Regions from separate parts of the Microbacterium sp. H6 genome, predicted to be linked through region 2. Evidence: predicted binding sites of a transcription regulator. Region 2 holds the regulator's gene; the other holds the start of a gene.
The links. The regulator HspR, encoded in region 2, represses chaperone genes until heat shock. The targets are predictions, from matches to a motif close to AAGTTGAGTCNNNNNGACTCAACTT.

Region 1: a site for HspR is predicted at 1,274-1,298, ahead of DSP71_RS04435 (ATP-dependent Clp protease ATP-binding subunit). Genes of this name have one in related genera too.

What each region holds. Positions count from the first base shown of each region.
Region 1 covers NZ_QOAY01000065.1:4,689-7,914, forward strand. The annotation lists gene DSP71_RS04435 (ATP-dependent Clp protease ATP-binding subunit) at 1-1,210, opposite strand, end outside; gene coaBC (bifunctional phosphopantothenoylcysteine decarboxylase/phosphopantothenate--cysteine ligase CoaBC) at 1,338-2,537, opposite strand; gene DSP71_RS04445 (NRDE family protein) at 2,606-3,226, shown strand, end outside.
Region 2 covers NZ_QOAY01000166.1:14,261-17,486, forward strand. The annotation lists gene DSP71_RS10400 (nucleotide exchange factor GrpE) at 1-317, shown strand, start outside; gene DSP71_RS10405 (DnaJ C-terminal domain-containing protein) at 325-1,308, shown strand; gene DSP71_RS10410 (heat shock protein transcriptional repressor HspR) at 1,451-1,864, shown strand; gene DSP71_RS10415 (hypothetical protein) at 1,892-2,824, opposite strand; gene DSP71_RS10420 (DUF4185 domain-containing protein) at 2,893-3,226, shown strand, end outside.

The DNA.
Region 1 (3,226 bases), on a different contig from region 2:
CGGTCCACGCGGCGATCACGGCCGCGATGTCCTCCTCGGTCACCTGCTCGTTGACCATGCGAGGCTCGCTCGACGCGGTGTCCTCCGCCTGCTCGGCCTCCGCGATGTCGCGCTCCAGGCGCTTGATCGTCTCGTACTCGAGCTTCGAAGCCTTCGTGTAGTCGGCATTGCGCATGGCGAGGTCGCGCTGCGTGATCGCGTCGTCGAGCTGCTTCTTGAGCTCGCCCACCCGGTTCAGACCCTGACGCTCGCGTGCCCAGCGGGCTTCGAGCTCGGCGAGCTGTCGCTCCATGCCGACGAGCTGCTCGCGCAAGGCGCTCAGTCGCTCCTTGGACGCAGCGTCCTTCTCGCGCTTGAGGGCGAGCTCCTCGAGCTTCATCCGGTCGACCTGACGCTTGAGCTGGTCGATCTCGACCGGAGACGAGTCGATCTCCATCTTGAGCCGCGACATCGACTCGTCGATCAGGTCGATCGCCTTGTCGGGCAGCTGACGCGCGGGCAGGTACCGGTTCGACAGGGCCGCGGCCGCAACGAGAGCACTGTCGGAGATGGTCACCCCGTGGTGCGCCTCGTACCGACCCTTGAGGCCGCGGAGGATCGCGATCGTGTCCTCGACAGTGGGCTCTCCGACGTAGACCTGCTGGAAGCGGCGCTCGAGCGCTGCGTCCTTCTCGATGAACTCGCGATACTCGTTGAGGGTGGTCGCGCCGATCAATCGCAACTCGCCGCGGGCCAGCATCGGCTTCAGCATGTTGGATGCGGCGACCGAGCCTTCACCGCCACCGGCGCCCATCAGCACGTGCAGCTCATCGATGAACGTGATGACCTGCCCGTCGGACTCGGTGATCTCCTTGAGCACCTGCTTCAGCCGCTCCTCGAACTGGCCGCGGTACATGGCGCCGGCCACGAGGGCGGAGATGTCGAGCGTGACCAGCTCCTTGTCCTTGAGGGACTCGGCGACGTCGCCGGCGACGATGCGCTGGGCGAGGCCTTCGACGACGGCGGTCTTACCGACGCCGGGCTCGCCGATCAGCACGGGGTTGTTCTTCGTGCGTCGGGTGAGCACCTGACTGACCCGACGGATCTCGCTGTCGCGTCCGATCACGGGGTCGAGCTTGCCTTCGCGGGCACGGTCGGTGAGGTTGATGCCGAACTGCTCGAGGGCGGACTGCTGCTCTTGGTTCTGGTTGCCGGTCTGCGGGGTGGTCATGCGCTCCTCCTGGAGTTGCTCCTTCTGGTCGTCTCCCGTCCACCAAGTCGGAGGACGGGATCAAAGTTGAGTCTTATTGACTCAAGTTTAGCACTCGCCGAGATTCTCCTCCAGTCCGTCCGCCTCGTCAGCGCTCCCGTCCGATCGCGTCCCAGATCGCGGACGCGACAGCGCGTTTGGAGCCGGAGACGATCGCCGCCACCGCACCCCCGGGGCCCAGGATGTGCACGGCATTCTCCGCGCTCTCGAACCCGCGCTCCCAGCCGACCTCGTTCACCACCAGCAGGTCGACACCCTTGCGCTGCTGTTTGCCGCGAGCGCGAGCGAGCAGTTCGGCCTCGTCCTCCGGAGTCTCGGCTGCGAAGCCGACGACGAGCTGACCCGGGCGACGTGCAGAGGCCAGGGCTGCGACGACGTCCTCGTTCTCGATCAGCTCGATGGCGGGTACCCCGCCGCCCTCCTTGGTGAGCTTGCGCTCCGAGACCGCGACCGGTCGGTAGTCGGCGACCGCGGCGGCCATCACGATCACGTCCGACTCTGCGGCCTCACGCTTCATCACCTCTGCGAGCTGGATCGCGGAGCCCACGCCGACGACGCGGATCGACGGATGCCGCACGTCGGCGAGCACGTCACCCGAGATGTTCGCCGACACCAGGGTGACCTCGGCTCCGCGAGCGGCCGCCTCCGCGGCGAGCGCCGCACCCTGCCGGCCGCTGGAGCGGTTGCCGAGGAAACGCACGGGATCGATCGGCTCGCGAGTGCCGCCGGCCGAGACCACCACCCGCACGCCGGCGAGGTCACCGGGAGCCAGCAGCGCCTGCGCGGCGGCGAAGACCTCCTCGGGTTCCGACATCCGGCCGGGACCGCTGTCACCACCGGCGAGCTCACCGTCGGCAGGACCCACCAGGTGCACACCGCGCTCCCGCAGGGTCGCGATGTTCGCCTGTGTCGCCTTGTTCCGCCACATCTCGGCGTGCATCGCCGGAGCGATCAGCACCGGGGCCTCGGTCGCGAGCAGGGTGGTCCCCAGGAGATCGTCGGCGAGCCCGGCAGTGATCTTCGCGATCGAGTTCGCGGTCGCCGGCGCCACGATCACGAGGTCGGCCGCCTGACCGAGAGCCACGTGCCGCACCCGTGCCACATCCTCGTGCACGCTCGTTGTCACGGGGTGACGACTGATCGCCTCCCATGTAGGCAGCCCGACGAAGCGCAGCGCATCCGCGGTGGGCACCACGGTCACGTCGTGGCCGCCCTTCGTGAGCAGGCGCACCAGATGCACCGTCTTGTACGCGGCGATGCCGCCTGTGACTCCGACCACGATGTTCACGTCTCGATTCTGCCCCAGCATCCACCGCCGCGGGCCGACGATCGTTCCGCCGACCTAGACTTGATGCCGTGTGCACGGTCGTGATCGATGTCGAGAATGCCGGATCCGCACGACTTCTGGCGGTCCGCGACGAAGACCCGCTGCGGGCCTGGGACTCCCTCGGAGCGTGGTGGCCGGACGACTTTCCGGGCGTGGTGGGTATCCGCGACCGCCGAGCGGGCGGCGCGTGGCTGGCCGCGAACCCGGCAGAAGGACGACTCGCCGTGCTGCTGAACCGCGCGGACGTGCGTGACCTCCCCGCAGCTCACGCGGTGTCCCGCGGCGCCCTCGCCCTGGAGTCGGTGACGGGCCGATCGCCGGTCGCACCACTGCCGATGCACGGCTTCAACCTGCTCGAGGTGGGTCCCGCCGGCGCGAGAGTGCTCTCGTGGGACGGCGTCGAGCTTCGCGAGACACCCATCGACCCCGGAACGCACATGATCGCGCACGACGATCTCGACGATGCGACGACTCCGCGGATCCAGGCGTGGCTGCCCGAATTCCGCGCCCTGGGTCCGACCGCCGACAGCGACGACTGGACGGCCGAGTGGACGGCCCTGCTCGCATCTTCGACCGCGCTCCCTCCGGAAGACGACAGGGCGATCATCCGCGACAACCGGCCGCACGGCTACCCCACGCAGTCCCTGCTC
Region 2 (3,226 bases):
CGAAGGGCGAGGCAGCCAAGGGCCTGGTCCCCGTGCTCGACGACCTCGATCGCGCGGCCCAGCACGGTGATCTGGTCGAGGGCACGCCCTTCGCCGTGATCGCCGAGAAGGTGCGCACGGTCGTGGAGCGTCTCGGAGTGGTCGCGTACGGCGAGAAGGGCGAGGAATTCGACCCGCAGCGTCACGAGGCGATCTTCCAGCAGCCGACGCCCGGCGCCGAGAAGACCACGATCCTCGAGGTCGTCGAGGTGGGCTACCGTCTCGGTGATGTCGAGCTGCGCCCTGCGAAGGTCGTCGTCGCTGTCCCGGAAGGGTAGGTGATCGATGGCCAGCCAGGATTGGTTCGACAAGGACTTCTACAAGACCCTCGGGGTGTCCAAGGACGTCAGCGATGCAGAACTGAAGAAGACGTACCGCAAGCTCGCGCGCAAGTATCACCCGGACTCCAATCAGGGTGATGCCAAGGCCGAGGCGAAGTTCAAGGAGATCAGCGAGGCCTACTCGGTGCTCTCCGATGCGGAACAGCGCAAGGAGTACGACGAGATCCGCGCCATGGGCTCCGGTGCCCGCTTCACGGCGGGCGGCCAGGGCACAGGCGGCTTCGAAGACGTGTTCAGCCGTTTCGGCCAGCAGGGCCGAGGGCAGACGGCGGACTTCGAGGACATCTTCGCGATGTTCAACCAGGGCCAGGGTGCGAGCTTCGGCGGCGGACGCTTCGGCCAGCCGAGCGGCGGCTACCGCGGCTTCGGCGGGCCGCAGCGCGGTGCTGACGTGACCGCGCGCACCACGCTCGACTTCGTCACCGCCGTGCAGGGCGAGACCATCTCGCTGCAGGGCGAAGACGGCAAGCCGTTCAAGGTGAAGATCCCCGCCGGTGTCGCCGACGGTCAGAAGATCCGTCTGCGCGGCCGCGGCCGGCCCTCGCCCGATGGTGGGGAGAGCGGTGACATCGTGGTGCAGATCACGGTGCGCCCGCACCCTGTCTTCACGCGCGACGGTCTCAACCTGCGCGTCGTCGTGCCCGTGACCTTCACGGAGGCGACCCTGGGGGCGACCATCGAAGTCCCGACCCTCGGCGGCGACGTGGTCAAGCTCCGCGTCGCACCGGGCACCCCCTCAGGGCGGGTGCTGCGGGTCAAGGGTCGCGGAGTCGCGACGTCGAAGGGCACGGGCGATCTGCTCGCCGAGCTCCAGGTCGCGGTGCCGACGCACCTCGACGAGGCCGCACGCGCGGCGCTGGAGAAGTTCCAGGAGCTCGAGCCCGACGAGAACCCGCGAGCCGAGTTGATGGCGAAGGCCCGGCGATGAGCAGTCGTCGGGATCACATCGCCGGGACAGGCGTTCGCGCCGGATCAGGCCGTTCTGTGAAGAACGCGCCTGTTCCGGCGCCTCTGCCTGAGTCCGCGCGTACGACAAGAGACACGGGTAGGAGAGGAGAGGGGAATCGATGATGAACGCCGACACCCCGGTGTTCGCGATCGCGGCCGCCGCCGAGCTCTCCGGCCTTCACCCTCAGACGCTGCGGCAGTACGACCGCATCGGCCTCGTCGTCCCCGGCCGCACCTCGGGCGGCTCGCGCCGCTATTCGTCTCGCAACATCGAGCAGCTGCGCGAGGTCGCACAGCTCTCCTCCGAAGGGGCGAGCCTTCCCGCGATCGCTCGTCTGCTCGACCTCGAAGACGAGAACAGGGCGCTGCGCAACCGGATCGCCGTGCTCGAAGCCGCCCTGCGCACCGAGCGGGAGAATCGCCCCGGCGTGCGCGTGTTCGCCGCAGGTTCCGCAGGTGTCGTGCCCATGCCGACCGGTCGCCGCCTGCGCCGCTCGACCGAGGTCGTGCTCTGGGACCCGCGAGGCAGCGCCTAGAGGCAGCGCCTGGAGGCAGCGCCTCGATCAGAGCGGCTCCACGGAGAACCGGAACGCCGCACCATTGCGGAACGGTTCGACGATCTCGAAGTTCTCGTACGCGGGACCCCCGGGGATCGGCGAAGAACTCGCCCAATAGGACCAGCGGGCGTTGACCACTGCCTCGAGCGCCGGGTGCGGGTCATCCACGCGCCAGGTCTGCACGGCTCGACGACCGAGGAAGCGCCAGTGTTCCGCGGTATCAGCGGAGTACTCGACGGACCATGGCTCCTCCTCGTCGCCGGTGGCGCTCACCATCGCCGATTCCCCGTCGCGGGTCAGGTCGGCGAGCGGAAAGCGGCCGTGAGCGGTGAACGCGGTGCCCGAGAACTCCGGCCACAGCTCGGCAGGCGACACCACGCGGTCCGCCAGGTGCAGCAGCCGCAGTCGTGCCCAATTGCCCATCGTCGCGGTGAGGATCAGGTGTGAGAGCGGCACAGATGTCGCCCTCGTGAACCCCGCGACCTCCACCTCGTGCGGCCGGTCGGCGAAGAACCGTACCCTCACACTCACATCCGCACCGTTGGCGAAGCGTTCGACGCCGATCCAGACGGTGAGCGTCTCCACGCCCTCGACGGTACCGATCCGTCCACGGGCCGGGGCCGTCGACGGCATGGAGTTCGCACCTGCAGAATCGTCCGCCGACCAAAACCTCTTGCCCTGCTTGCCGGGATCCAGCGTGCTCGGCTCCATCTCTGAGAATCCCCGTTCTGTCGCGCCCTCCGGGACCGGCTCCACGGCGATGAAGTTCACCAGCCGCTCGTGGGGGTGGTCGAGGTAGGGGGTGAAGACGCGCAGGAGCCCGCGCGGCCCCGGTGTCGGCGGGATTCCGACCTGGAGCCCGCCGACAGGTCCCCACCGGGGCTCGGATGCGCCGTCACCAGAGGGCCGAAGCCAGTGGGGTGTCGCGAAGTCGAGCATGTCGATGACCCTAGTGTGTTGAAATCGATTTCGCTAGATTCGAGGAATCACGTCGATCGAGGAGGATCATGTCCAGCCCTGTCGCCTTCCTTCCTGTCGCCTTCCGCCGCGTGGCCGTGGCGGTATCCCTCGTTCTGGCCGTCGCTGTTGTCGGGTGCAGTGGAGAGGGCGGTGTGATCGTCGATCCCGATCCTGACAAACCGTTCGTGCTCGATGGGGTGTCCGGCCTCACCGAGATCGCGCAGCTCACGGGGCCTGGCGCCACGAACGACACGGAGTCGGTCTCGGTCGCGGGCACCGACCTCGGATCGATGGTGAACGTCGGTGACAAGACCTTCTTCTTCTTCGGCGACACGTTCGGCGAACGCGAGCCCGGGTCGATCGGTGGGCAGGGCGGGTTCT